One region of the Pseudomonas sp. FG6 genome, then DNA from elsewhere that is predicted to be linked to it. Evidence: predicted binding sites of a transcription regulator. Region 1 holds the regulator's gene; the other holds the start of a gene.
The links. The regulator FliA, encoded in region 1, starts transcription of late flagellar genes. The targets are predictions, from matches to a motif close to CTAAAGTTTNNNNNNNNNNNGCCGNTAA.
Positions count from the first base shown of each region.

Region 2: the regulator FliA is predicted to act here: its motif matches at 3,747-3,774, upstream of ACODSJ_RS17225 (methyl-accepting chemotaxis protein).

Region 1 covers NZ_JBMDJD010000017.1:82,409-89,720, reverse strand. The annotation lists gene ACODSJ_RS13495 (chemotaxis protein CheA) at 1-2,252, opposite strand, end outside; gene ACODSJ_RS13490 (protein phosphatase CheZ) at 2,290-3,078, opposite strand; gene ACODSJ_RS13485 (chemotaxis response regulator CheY) at 3,097-3,468, opposite strand; gene fliA (RNA polymerase sigma factor FliA) at 3,636-4,379, opposite strand; gene fleN (flagellar synthesis regulator FleN) at 4,376-5,206, opposite strand; gene flhF (flagellar biosynthesis GTPase FlhF) at 5,321-6,670, opposite strand; gene flhA (flagellar biosynthesis protein FlhA) at 6,682-7,312, opposite strand, start outside.
Region 2 covers NZ_JBMDJD010000025.1:62,194-69,505, forward strand. The annotation lists gene ACODSJ_RS17205 (GMC oxidoreductase) at 1-1,087, shown strand, start outside; gene ACODSJ_RS17210 (Mpo1 family 2-hydroxy fatty acid dioxygenase) at 1,222-1,746, opposite strand; gene ACODSJ_RS17215 (Crp/Fnr family transcriptional regulator) at 1,834-2,520, shown strand; gene ACODSJ_RS17220 (AraC family transcriptional regulator) at 2,563-3,567, opposite strand; gene ACODSJ_RS17225 (methyl-accepting chemotaxis protein) at 3,884-5,764, shown strand; gene ACODSJ_RS17230 (SRPBCC family protein) at 5,977-6,441, opposite strand; gene ACODSJ_RS17235 (non-ribosomal peptide synthetase) at 6,486-7,312, opposite strand, start outside.

The DNA of each region.
Region 1 (7,312 bases):
TAGCGCTTGAGCATGCTGGGCACATCGAGGATCAAGGCGATGCGGCCGTCACCGGTGATGGTGGCGCCGGACATGCCCGGTGTGCCCTGGAGCATCTTGCCCAACGGCTTGATGACCACTTCTTCCTGGCCCACCAACTGGTCGACGACGAAGCCGATCCGCTGGGTGCCCACCGAAAGGATCACCACGTGGCCTTCACCCTGCTCCTCATGGACCGCAGAGCTGACCAGCCAGCGCTTGAGGTAGAACAGCGGCAGCGCCTTGTCCCGCACAATCACCACTTCCTGGCCGTCCACCACGTTGGTGCGCGACAGGTCGAGGTGGAAGATTTCGTTGACGTTGACCAACGGGAAGGCGAACGCCTGGTTGCCCAGCATCACCATCAGGGTCGGCATGATTGCCAGGGTCAACGGAACCTTGATCAGGATCTTCGAACCGGAGCCCTTGACCGAATGGATATTGATCGAGCCATTGAGCTGGGAGATCTTGGTTTTCACCACGTCCATGCCCACGCCACGGCCCGACACGTCGGAAATCTCGGTCTTGGTGGAGAAGCCCGGGGCGAAGATCAGGTTGTAGCACTCGGTGTCGCTCAGGCGATCGGCGGCGTCCTTGTCCATCACACCGCGTTTCACCGCGATGGCACGCAACACGTCCGGGTCCATGCCCTTGCCGTCGTCGGAGATCGACAACAGGATGTGGTCGCCCTCCTGCTCGGCAGCCAGCACGACCTTGCCGCTGCGGGACTTGCCCGAGGCTTCGCGCTCCTCCGGCGACTCGATGCCGTGGTCGACTGCGTTGCGCACCAAGTGGACCAGCGGGTCGGCCAGGGCCTCGACGAGGTTCTTGTCGAGGTCGGTCTCTTCACCCACCAGTTCCAGGTTGATTTCTTTCTTGAGCTGGCGAGCCAGGTCTCGAACCAGGCGCGGGAAGCGCCCGAAGACTTTCTTGATCGGCTGCATCCGGGTCTTCATCACCGCGGTCTGCAGGTCGGCCGTGACCACGTCGAGGTTCGACACGGCCTTGGACATGGCCTCGTCCTGGCTGTTAAGGCCCAGGCGCACCAGACGGTTACGCACCAGCACCAGTTCGCCGACCATGTTCATGATCTCGTCCAGGCGTGCGGTGTCGACCCGAACGGTCGTCTCGGCTTCGCTGGTCGGTTTTTCCGCCGGCGCAGCGGCCGGAGCACGGGCAGGCGCCGCAGCCGCAGCGGCTGGCTTGGCGGACTCGGCCTTTGGCTCAGGTGCCTTGGCAGCAGGTTTTGGCACAGCCTTGGCCGCCGGCGCAGCGGCTGCGGTCGCAGCAGCGGCAGGCGCAGCCGTGGCTGTACCGACTTCGCTGAACTTGCCCTTGCCATGCAGATCGTCCAGCAGCGACTCGAACTCATGGTCCGTGATCAGGTCACTGCCCGCCGCAGCGGCAGCAGGCTTGGCCGGGGTCGGTGCCGAAGCGATGGCCGAATCCAGGGCCTCGACGGCAAAGTTACCCTTGCCATGCAACTGATCGAGCAAGGCTTCGAATTCGTCATCGGTAATGTCGGAGCTGTCGCCCTCGACCTTCGCTGCGACAGGTGCAGCCGCCGGAGCGAGCGCATCGGCAGCGAACTGGCCTTTGCCGTGGAGCTGGTCGAGCAACGACTCGAACTCGGCATCGGTGATCTCGTCGCTGGCAGCATCGCCCGTCGAGGCAGCCGGAGCGGCAGGTGCCGCCTGAGCCTGGGCCTCGGCCTTGACCGCGCTCAGTGAGTCCAGCAGTTGTTCGAATTCGTTATCGGTGACGTCGCCAGAAGCTTCGGCGACCGGTTCCTCGACCGCGGGCTCTTCGACAGCCTCCACGATCGGTGCGGCCTCATCGGCCGACTGCGGCTCGGCCAGGCGCGACAGCGCGGCGAGCAGCTCAGGGGTGGCAGCGGTAATGGGCGAGCGCTCGCGCACTTCGCTGAACATGCCGTTGACCGCATCCAGCGCCTCAAGCACCACGTCCATCAATTCCGCATCAACGCGACGCTCACCCTTGCGCAGGATGTCGAACACGTTTTCGGCAATGTGACAGCACTCCACCAGCTCGTTGAGCTGGAGGAAGCCGGCGCCTCCTTTTACAGTGTGGAAACCGCGAAAAATTGCATTGAGCAAGTCCGCATCATCAGGCCGGCTTTCCAGCTCGACCAGTTGCTCGGACAGTTGCTCTAGAATCTCGCCGGCCTCAACCAGGAAATCCTGAAGGATCTCTTCATCGGCGCCGAAGCTCATTAATGGATGCTCCTAAACAGGGCTAATACTCTAAAACTCAGAACCCAAGGCTGGACAACAGATCGTCCACATCGTCCTGACCTGACACAACGTCTTCTCTTTTATCGGCATGAATCTGCGGACCTTCACCCTGAGAGAGATGTTTTTGTGGATCTTTTTCAGCGAGTATTGCCGCACGGTCATGTTCGATGCCCGCAAAGCGGTCCACCTGACTGGCCATGAGCACGAGCTTGAGCAAATTGCTTTCGACTTCGGTGACCAGCTGGGTCACGCGCTTGATCACCTGACCGGTCAGGTCTTGGTAGTCCTGGGCCAGCAGAATGTCGTTGAGGTTGCCGGCCACGGCGCGGTTATCGGCGCTGCTGCGCGCCAGGAAACCGTCGACCCGACGGGCCAGCTCCCGGAATTCTTCAGCACCGACTTCACGACGCATGAAACGTCCCCAGTCGGCGCTCAAGGCCTGGGCTTCTTCACCCAGGCCGTTGACCAGCGGCGTTGCGCTTTCCACCAGGTCCATGGTGCGGTTGGCCGCAGCTTCGGTCAGTCTGACCACGTAACCCAGACGCTCGGTGGCGTCAGTGATCTGCGAGACTTCCTCGGCCTGCGGCATGTGCGGGTCGATCTGGAAATTGACAATCGCGCTGTGCAGTTCACGCGTCAGCTTGCCGACTTCCAGATACAGACCGCGGTCACGGGTCTGGTTGAGCTCATGGATCATTTGAACAGCATCGCCGAAACGGCCTTTTTCAAGGCTGTCGACGAGTTCGCGGGCATGTTTTTTCAGGGTCAATTCGAAATCGCCCATTGAAGATTCGTTATGCTCCATAGCTCCCCCGTGGCGCCGTTAACCGATGCGTTCGAAGATTTTTTCGATCTTCTCTTTCAACGCCTGGGCCGTGAAGGGTTTGACCACATAGCCGTTCACACCGGCCTGGGCCGCTTCGATGATCTGCTCGCGCTTGGCTTCGGCAGTGACCATCAGCACCGGAAGGTGCTTGAGTTTGTCGTCGGCACGTACCTGGCGCAGCAAGTCGATACCGGTCATGCCAGGCATGTTCCAGTCGGTGACCAGGAAATCGAAATTGCCGCTGTGCAACATCGGGAGCGCAGTGATCCCGTCATCTGCTTCGGCCGTGTTGGTGAACCCAAGGTCACGCAACAGGTTTTTTATGATCCGCCGCATCGTTGAGAAATCATCAACGATGAGGATTTTCATGTTCTTGTCCAATTCGACCTCCAAACAGTCTTAAACGCGTCCAGCAACCTGGGCGCGCCATTTCAATCAATCCGGCACAACGCTCGACAACGGTATGGAACACGACAGACAAGGACTGGTACAGCGCACGCCAGGCCAACCTCGTTCGCAGCGCCCCAACACTGCCATCAACGCGCTCGCCACTCCCCCAAACGCCCCCGCAAGCGGGCCGCGCACTGGCTGTGTAACTGGCTGACCCGCGATTCGCTGACCCCCAGGACCTCACCGATTTCCTTGAGGTTCAGCTCTTCGTCGTAGTACAGCGCCAAGACCAGTCGCTCACGCTCCGGCAAATTGGCAATCGCATCCGCCAGCGCACTCTGGAAGCGTTCGTCTTCCAGGTCACGCGCCGGCTCCATGTGAGCACTCGCGCCATCCTCGTGCAGCCCTTCGTGTTCGCCGTCCTGCAACAGGTCGTCGAAACTGAACAGGCGACTGCCCAAGGTATCGTTCAAAATCCCGTAATAATCATCGAGACTCAATTGGAGTTCGGCCGCAACCTCATGATCTTTAGCGTCGCGCCCGGTTTTCGCTTCAATTGCACGGATCGCGTCGCTGACCATGCGGGTATTGCGGTGCACCGAACGCGGCGCCCAGTCACCCTTGCGGACCTCGTCGAGCATCGCGCCACGAATGCGGATACCGGCATAGGTCTCGAAACTGGCCCCTTTGCTCGCGTCGTATTTGCTCGAAACCTCGAGCAGGCCAATCATGCCCGCCTGGATCAGGTCCTCGACCTGCACGCTGGCCGGCAACCGGGCCAGCAAGTGATAGGCGATTCGCTTGACCAGTGGTGCGTAACGCTCGATCAACTCGTATTGGGCGTCCCGTGCCGATTTCTTGTAGAGATGGTTGTAACTGCTGGCTGTCATAACACGGGCCCTGCTGTTTGTTGCACGAGACGCTCGACGAAAAATTCCAGATGCCCGCGCGGGTTGGCCGGCAGCGGCCAGGTATCGACCTTCTGGGCGATCGCCTTGAACGCCAGTGCACATTTGGAACGTGGGAAAGCTTCATAGACGGCACGTTGCTTCTGGACGGCCTTGCGCACGCTTTCGTCGTAAGGCACTGCGCCGACGTATTGCAGGGCGACGTCCAGGAAACGGTCCGTGACCTTCGTCAGCTTGGCAAACAGGTTGCGCCCTTCCTGCGGGCTCTGCGCCATGTTGGCCAGGACTCGGAAGCGGTTCATGCCGTAGTCGCGATTCAACAGCTTGATCAGGGCGTAGGCATCGGTGATCGAGGTAGGCTCGTCGCAGACCACCAGCAGTACTTCCTGGGCCGCGCGGACGAAGCTGACCACCGAATCGCCGATGCCGGCAGCGGTGTCGATCACCAGCACATCGAGATTGTCGCCAATGTCGCTGAAGGCCTGGATCAGGCCTGCGTGCTGAGCCGGAGACAGATGAACCATGCTCTGGGTGCCAGAGGCGGCCGGCACGATGCGAATCCCGCCAGGCCCCTGCAGCAGCACGTCGCGCAGTTCACAGCGGCCCTCGATCACGTCCGCCAACGTGCGTTTGGGGGTCAGCCCCAATAGCACGTCGACGTTCGCCAGGCCCAGGTCGGCGTCCAGTAGCATGACCCGTCGGCCAAGCTCTGCCAGAGCCAGGGACAAGTTCACTGACACGTTAGTCTTGCCGACGCCACCTTTGCCGCCGGTCACCGCGATCACCTGTACGGGATGCATGCTGCCCATGTTCGTTCTTTACCTTGTCTTCTTAGACGGAGGCCACATTACTGGCTGCGCGTTCACACACGGAACAATGCATGGCAGACCATCGATGTAGGTACAAAAAATATTCATATTACCTCAGCCGACCTGTTTGGTTGGACTGTGGTAAATATCAGCGAACATGTCAGCCATGGCTTCTTCGCTGGGTTCTTCCTGCATTTGCACACTCACGGCACGACTGACCAGTTGATGACGGCGCGGCAGATGCAAATCATCCGGGATCCGCGGCCCGTCGGTCAGGTAAGCCACCGGCAGTTCATGACCGATGGCCAGGCTCAACACCTCGCCCAGGCTTGCCGTTTCGTCCAGCTTAGTCAGGATGCAGCCGGCTAGCCCGCAGCGTTTGTAGCTGTGGTAGGCGGCGGTTAGAACCTGTTTCTGGCTGGTGGTTGCCAACACGAGATAATTTTTTGACTTGATACCGCGGCCGGCCAGGCTTTCGAGCTGCATGCGCAGGGCTGGATCGCTGGCTTGCAGGCCGGCGGTATCGATCAGCACAACACGTTTGCGCAGCAACGGCTCCAGCGCCTGGGCCAGGGATTGGCCCGGATCCACATGGGTCACCGACACATTGAGGATGCGGCCCAGCGTCTTGAGTTGCTCCTGGGCACCGATGCGGAAGCTGTCCATGCTCACCAGGGCAATGCTCTGGGCACCGTACTTGAGTACATAACGGGCGGCGAGCTTGGCCAGGGTGGTGGTCTTGCCCATGCCGGCAGGGCCGACCATGGCAATCACTCCGCCCTCTTCCAGCGGCTCGACTTCCGGGGTAGCGATCATGCGCGCCAGGTGGGCCAGCAACATGCGCCAGGCCTGGCGAGGTTCTTCGATGCCGTTGATCAACGCCAGCAGGTCCCGGGACAACGGGCCGGACAGACCGATGCGTTGCAGGCGGCGCCACAGGTTGGCTTGCGCCGGCCGGCTACCTTGCAACTGGTTCCAGGCCAGGGAGCCCAACTGGACTTCCATCAGTTCGCGCAGGCTGTTGAGTTCGAAGCGCATCGAGTCCAGGGCACGCGGATCGACACCTCGGGCCGGTGCTGCAGGCTCAGGTTGCGGACGACGCGGTTCGGCCTGGACCTGCTCGACCAGGGGTTCGGCAGCCGTCAGCGGCAGGCCGGCAGTCAGCGGCTGACCGGCGAACAATTGACGATTGGTGCCCGCAGCGGCCTCGCCTTCGCTGCTGCGCAGGCTCAGTTCGGCCTGGGCGCTGGCGATGCGCGACTGGGTCTTGCGCAGCTCATCCTCGAGCTCCATGTTCGGAACACGTGGGGCCAGCGCCGACAACTTGTAATCCAGGGCCGCAGTCAACTCGACACCGCCGGCGATCCGGCGATTACCGATGATGGCGGCTTCAGCGCCCAGCTCGTCACGAACCAGCTTCATGGCCTGACGCATATCGGCGGCGAAAAAACGCTTCACTTGCATAAACCACTACCTCAGCCGTTGGGCCCTACTGTCGCAACGATAGTCACTTGCTTGTTGTCCGGTATTTCCTGGTAAGCCAGCACGTGCAACCCCGGAACCGCGAGGCGCCCGAATCGCGAGAGCATCGCGCGAATCGGACCGGCCACCAGCAGGATCACCGGTTGACCTTGCATCTCCTGCCGCTGGGCTGCATCGATCAGCGAACGCTGCAGCTTCTCGGCCATGCTTGGCTCCAGCAGAACACCCTCTTCCGAGCCTTGCCCTGCCTTCTGCAAACTATTGAGCAATATCTGTTCCAACCTTGGTTCCAGCGTGATCACAGGCAGCTCAGACTCAGTGCCTACAATGCTTTGGACGATTGCGCGGGATACGCCAACACGGACCGCAGCCACCATCGCGGCGGTATCTTGACTCTTGGAAGCGTTGTTGGCGATGGCTTCGGCAATACTGCGAATGTCACGCACCGGCACCTGCTCGGCCAACAGCGCCTGCAGGATCTTGAGCAACTGCGACAACGACAGCACACCGGGCACCAGCTCTTCGGCCAATTTTGGCGAGCCCTTGGCCAGCACTTGCAGCAATTGCTGGACTTCTTCATGACCGAGCAGCTCGCTGGAGTGCTTGTACAGAATCTGGTTCAAG
Region 2 (7,312 bases), on a different contig from region 1:
CCTGCGTGACGGCGACTTTCGCAGCCACCGCGCGGCATGGCGCATCGAAATCGGCAACGAAGGCTGGAACTGGCCAGTGGGCGACCCTTACGTCACCGTGGCCGATTTCATCGACGGGGCGAACACCAGCCGCACCAACCCATTGCCCTCCAAAGCGACACCGGCACCGCCCAGTGAGGCGCTTTACGGCACGGCGCTGATTAAACGACTCAACGACCTGTTCATTCGCCAGTTCCGGATCGGCTTTTTGGTGGAGCAGGTGGAGCAAGATCCCGACCACGCCAGCAGCTACATCGTGCCTTCCACGGATGGCTACAAGGACGGACTCGGCATTCTCCGGCCGGAGATTCATTACGACCTGTCCGATTACACCAAGGAAGGTTTCCGGCAAGCGAAGATATTGGCGAGCCACATCATCAAGGACCTGCTCGGTGCCGTGGAACTGACGGATATCGTTGGCCAAGGGACGTTCGAGTACAAAGGTGACCAATACAGCTTCCAGGGCGCTGGGCACCTGATGGGCACGTACCGCATGGGCAGTGATCCGGCCAAGTCGGTGGTGGACAAATACCAGCGCAGTTGGGATCACCAGAACCTGTTCCTGGTGGGCGATGGGGTGTTCCCCAGCACCGGCACCTCGAACCCCAGCCTGACGATCGCGGCGCTGTCATTCCAGGCCGGGGACACCGTGGCCAACGACCTGAAGGCGGTGACGATGCAGGTCCAGGCCAACCAGCCCTGGCAGGGCACGGGCGTGCAGATCAATACGCTGGTGCCGCGCCTGGTGCGTTACGTCAGTGGGCGGTGGTGTGCCAGCCCGCAAGGCGGCAACGTGGATGGGAACGGCGGTTCGAGGCACATCGACTATGACAGCTACGCACTGCCCGGTGCTGCCGAAGGCGCTTTGATCGGCCGGGTGGGCGACGCCGGCACGCCGTTCCTGGTCGGCGACCTGGGGCAGGCGCCCGCCGGCCAGCAAGGTGAGCTGCAGTTGTGCATAAACGATGACCTGACCGGGCGCTACGGGGCGGGGTTGACCGACAACACAGGGTCGCTGACGGTCCGGGTCGAGTTCGGCACGCTGTAGCGTTAGAGCGGTGACTTTTGTGGGAGCGAGCTTGCTCGCGATGGCGTTGGATCAGCTTGCATCGAGGTTGGATGTACCGCTGTCATCGCGAGCAAGCTCAGCTCCCCCAGGGGCTGTGTCAACATGCCAACCGTTCAGGCCGCCGAACGCTGGTTGCGCAAGGCGACGGGGCCGGCGCGTTCTTCGATGGCGCGCTTGAGCTCGCCCCGAAGCCCCAGCAGGAAACCCGCTTCGACCACCACGAACAGGGGGCCGACGATCAACCCGCTCAGGTCGTCGACGAACGCCGGTTTGCGACCCTCGTAATAGTGGCCGACAAACTGGATGATCCAGCCCAGCACAAACATCCCCAGGCCACTGCCCAGCCACACCGCAGTGCCTTGGACGGCCAGTGTCTGGCCCAGCCACACGGCCAGGCCTAGCAGTACGGTCATCAGCCCACCCAGGCGCCATTCCAGGCGCAGATAGAACCAGGCGCTCGCCGCCGCCACCAGCAGCGCCGGCGACAGCAGCACCGCCCCCATCGGCCAGCCCGGGCGCGAGAGCAGCACCGCGACGGCGACGAAAATCAGTGGAATGCCGACAAAATGCGTGGCGATGTTCCGTGGGTCGCGGTGGTAGGCCGCGTATTGACTGAGATGATCGACGAGGCTTTTCATTGTTGTTCCTCTTGAGGGGGTACCTGCATGATGCCTGGGTCCCACGAGGCGTTCTGTCAGTTAGCCGACACTTGTCCCGGAGTTTCCATGAATGCGCATCCCTGGCACTCGCACCTGATGGCCGGTCATTGGTACAGCCATTTGCCCGTTGAATTGCAGGACAGCCTGCTGGGAATGTCGCGGGTTCGTCGCCTGTCGCCGGGGCAGCGGCTGTTCAAGCGGGGCGATCCGCCCTGCGGGATGTACGCGGTGCTTGAGGGGGCGGTACGGGTCGGCGCGGTGAACGAACACGGCAAGGAGGCGTTGCTGAGCGTAGTCGAAGCGCCCCACTGGTTCGGCGAAATCTGCCTGTTCGACGGCCAGCCGCGCACCCATGATGCGTTGGGGGTGGGGCAGTGCACCCTGCTGCATCTGCCGCAGGCGGCACTGCTGGCGTTTCTGGAAGAGCAACCACGCCACTGGCGGCACCTGGCGCTGCTGATGAGCCACAGACTGCGCCTGACCTTCATCAGCCTCGAACACCTGAGCCTGATGCCCGCCCCGGCCCGCGTGGCCCATCGGCTGTTATTGATTGCCGAAGGCTACGGCGAAATCGAACCGGCACGCCGGGTTCTGCCGTTGCCCCAGGAACAGCTGGCGCTGATGCTCTCGCTGTCGCGCCAGACCACTAACCAGATCCTCAAGGACCTGCAAGGCCAGGGGATTGTCCGGCTGGGTTACGGTGAGATCGAGATCGTCGACATCGAGCGGCTGCGCGTCCTGACCACACTCTGAAACCCTCTCCGGCTCCCACAGGGGTGTGTTCGTCACGGATCCCTAGCACAACCCATCCCGAAACTGCCCCGGCGTCATCCCGGTCCAGCGCTTGAACGCGCGGCTGAAGCTGCCGGCGTCGGCGAATCCCAGCAGATAACCGACTTCGCTCAACGAACATTGCGGGTCGCGCAGGTGCAGCAACGCCAAGTTCTCCCGGCACTCATTGAGCAGTGCATCGAAGCGGCAGCCTTCATCGGCCAGGTGCCGTTGCAGGCTGCGCAGGCTCAGGTGCAGGACCTGGGCGACGCGCTCGGCGCTCGGTTCGCCTTCGGGCAGTTGGGCTTCGATGGCCGTGCGTACCTTGCGCTCCCAGGTCAGCGGCTTGAGCGGGGCGTGGCTGCGCTTGAGCTGGGTTTCGTTGTCGGCGGCCGACGCCGGATCGGCGTCGTCCAGGTGGCTGTCGAAATCGACGAGGTTGAATTCCAGGCGATCCTGCTCGGCACCGAAATGCACCGGGGCGCGGAACATCTTCTGCCACGGCGCGGGGTCTGCCGGTTCCGGGCGCCGCAGGTACACCGCCAACGGCGCGTAGTCGCGGCCCAGCCGGCTGCGACAGGTGCGCAGGTAAATCGCCGTGAAGGCGTCGATGGCTTCAAAGGCTGGCGCCGAATGGCCGGCAGGTACCGTGAGACTGAGCATATATCGATCGTCGGCGCGACTCAGTTGCAGCGTCAGCGCGTCGTTGACCACAGGCTGGTAGCGCACGATGCGCTCGAACACTTCCCGCAGATTGTCACTGGCGACCAAGGCATAGCCCAGTGCATGAAACGTGGAGGGGCTGACGAAGCGCGACACCCGCAAGCCGATCGCCGGGTCACCGCTGGCTTGCACGGCCAGTGCCCACAGACGCGTGATGGCCGAGAGCGGGTAGCGGGCGTTCGGCTCGTCCATCCGTTGCGGATCGAGACCGGCTTCAAGGCACAGCGCATGGCTGTCCAGGTCGAGCGCGTCGAGCTGTCTGCACAGGGCGCGGGTCCAGCTGGCGAGGGAACTCGGCTCGGTCATGACGATAGGCGCCCGTGGTCGACAGGTTGGCGTATACGGCTACCACCCTGCCAGGCAATGCCCGCCAGGATGAGCACATCGATAAGAGAGGATTAAGCCATGCACGGCACTTGTGCAAGTCCCACGCTACGCCGGGGAGCGTCTAACCTTGTCCTCTCGTCGGTCAAGTTCACCCAGCCCTAATTTTTTTCAGAAGGTGGCCGACAGAGAGGTATGCATGCACCAAAGTGGAGCAGATCAAAAGTCTCGCCCGCGCGGCTAAATGAGTTGTTGCAAACGGAATGCACCCCCACTCCCAGCATAAGAAGCCTCATCAATGAATCTCAAGTTCAGTCATAAGATCCTCCTGGCCGCCTCCGGCGTCGTGGTCCTGGCGTTTGCTCTGTTCACCCTCTACAACGACTATCTGCAGCGCACCACCATCGGTCGCAGCCTTGAATCGTCCATCGAGCAATCCGGTGACCTGACGGCCAGCAGCGTCCAGAACTGGATGAGCGGCCGGGTGCTGGTGTTGGAAAACCTGGCGCAGAACATCGCGCACCAGGGCGCCAACGCCGATTTGGCTGGGCTTGTGGACCAACCGGCGCTGACCTCGAACTTCCAGTTCACCTACGTGGGCCAGGCCAGCGGTGTCTTTACCCAGCGCCCCGACGCAAAAATGCCGGACGGCTACGACCCGCGCCAGCGGCCTTGGTACAAGCAGGCCGTCGCCGCCGATAAAACCATGCTGACCCCGCCTTACCCGGCGGCCGTCGGTGGCCTGGTGGTGACCATCGCCATGCCGGTCAAGCACAACGGCGAGCTGCTCGGCGTGGTGGGCGGCGACCTGAGCCTGGATACCCTGGTCAAGATCATCAACTCGGTGGACTTCGGCGGGATTGGCCATGCGTTCCTGGTCAGCGGCGACGGTCAGGTGATCGTCAGCCCGGACAAGGACCAGGTGATGAAGAACCTCAAGGACATCTACGCGGGGAGCCCTGTGCGCATCGGCAAGGGCATCCAGGAGGTTGAGCTGAACGGGCAGGACCGCATCCTGTCGTTCGCCCCGGTTACCGGCCTGCCAAACGCCGAGTGGTACATCGGCCTGTCGATCGATAAGAGCAAGGCCTACGCGCCGCTGAGCCAATTCCGTACTTCGGCCCTGATTGCGATGTTCGTCGCGGTGACGGCCATTGCGTTGCTGCTGAGCTTGTTGATCCAGGTCCTGATGCGTCCGCTGACCACCATGGGCCGTGCCATGCAGGACATCGCCCAGGGCGAAGGCGACCTGACGCGTCGCCTGGTGGTGCAGGGCAAGGATGAATTCGCGGTGTTGGGTGGTTCGTTCAACCAGTTCGTGGAGCGGATCCACGCGTCGATCTCGGAAGTGTCGTCCGCCACCCGGCAGGTGCATGACCTGTCGCAGCGGGTGATGACCTCGTCCAATGCCTCGCTGCTCGGCTCCGATGAGCAGAGCGCTCGCACCAACAGCGTGGCCGCGGCCATCAACCAGTTGGGCGCCGCGACCCAGGAAATCGCCCGCAACGCCGCCGATGCTTCGCAGCATGCCAGTGGCGCCAGCGACCAGGCCGACGACGGTCGCCAAGTGGTGGAAAAAACCATCCAGGCCATGACCGAGCTGTCGCAGAAGATCAGCCTCTCGTGCACTCAGATCGAAACCCTGAACGCCAGCACCGACAACATCGGGCACATCCTCGATGTGATCAAGGGCATCTCCCAGCAAACCAACCTGCTGGCCCTGAACGCGGCCATCGAAGCGGCTCGCGCCGGTGAAGCCGGGCGTGGGTTTGCGGTGGTGGCCGATGAAGTGCGCAACCTGGCGCACCGCACCCAGGAGTCGGCGGAAGAGATCCACAAGATGATCACCTCGCTGCAAGTCGGCTCCCGCGAAGCGGTGACCACGATGAACGCCAGCCAGACCTCCAGCGAAGAAAGCGTGGAAGTGGCCAACCAGGCCGGCCTGCGCCTGGTCAGCGTGACCCAGCGCATCGGCGAGATCGATGGGATGAACCAATCGGTGGCCGCTGCGACCGAGGAACAGACCGCCGTGGTCGAAACCCTCAACATGGATGTCAGCCACATCAACCTGCTGAACCAGCAAAGCGTGGCCAACCTCAATGAAACCTTGAAGGATTGCGATGCCTTGTCCCAGCAGGCCAATCGACTGAAGCAACTGGTGGACAGCTTCAAGATCTGAGCCTAGTTGCGAGCCGATCCGATCCCCTGTGGCGAGGGAGCTTGCTCCCGCTGGCCTGCGCAGCAGGCCCTCGCATTGCTTCAGGTAAGCCGCATTGCCTGGTTTTGCGACTGCTGCGCAGCCGAGCGGGAGCAAGCTCCCTCGCCACGGATTTGAGTTGTCCGCGCTATCGCGAGCAAGCTTTGCTCCCACAGGGGTTTGGGGATGGGGGCTTAGGCAAACATCCGCTGCACATTCCCCATGGCTTCATCGGCGAACCCTTGCAGGAAGTCCCTGAAGCCCGACGGGGTATGGGCGTCGGTGTGGTCGGCGATGATGGTCCAGGTGGCGCGGCAGCGGTTGTCGGCCAGCGGTTCGACACGCATGGCCGCCCACAGGTTGTCGATGCCCAGGGTGTTGTAGATCAGCGTCCAGGTCATGTGCATGGCCTGGTCGTCCCGGCTGTTGAGTTGCTCTACCACCAGGTTCTGCCCGTCGGCGAAGAACTTCTTGCGCAGGGACCTCACGCCCTCGCCGGTCATTTCGATGCGCGCCAGCGCCGGGATGAAACGGTTGAACCCACCAAAATCGCCTACCACGTCCCAGACGCGCGCCGCGTCGGCCGCTACCTGGACCGAGGTTTCGACCTGGCAGGCGTGGGGATTCTTGATCAGGGTGTCCGGTTGAAATGCACTCATGGTCTTGCTCCTTGCTTTGGGTTGGGGCTTTGGGTTGAAAGACGTCAGATGAAGTCGATGGCCTTGAGGTAGTCGGCGCCGCGGCGCAGCAGGTCCGGGGACTTTTCCGGATAGCGCGCGCCCATCTGCCGCACGCCGATGCGGGCGTTGTCGTGGCGGATCAGCGAGATGTCGCCGATGTCCTCCTCGAAGCCGTTGAGGTAGAACCCCAGCACGCCGAACAGCGCGTTGTCGGCATCGACCCGGCCCAGTTGCCGTTGCCAGTCGGCCACGCTCACCAGGGAAAACTCCCGGCCGCTGTCGCGAAACGACGCCACATAAGCGTCCCAGCTCAACGGCTCGGGGTTGTGCAGGTTGAACACCGCCTGCGCCGGCTGGTAACGGCTGGCATGGAAGGCGATGAAGCGCGCCAGGAAGTCCACCGGCATCAGGTCGAAATTGAGCGACAGGTCGGGCACCTGACCGAGCTGGATCGAGCCCTTGAGCATCAGCATCAAGCGGTTCTTGTGGGGCTGGCAGACCCCGGTCTGGCTGTTGAAACTGATGTTGCCGGGGCGGAACAGGTTGACCCACACCCCGCGCTCCCGGGCCCGTTGCAGGATCCGTTCGCCGACCCATTTGGACAGGTTGTAGCCGTTCTTGATGTAGATCGGCGGTGTCGGCGCGGCAGGTTGTTCCAGGACCTGGCCATCGGTGTCCAGGGCACTGGAGGCCGAGAGTGTGGAGACGAAGTTGAAGATCTTCTTGCTGCGCCCTTCACACAGGCGCAGGCACTCGAAAATCGGTTCCACGTTGTCCGGCGCCAGGGACTCGTAGTCGAGCACGTGATTGACGTGGGCGGCGTTGTGCACCAGCGCGCCGAAGGTGCGGT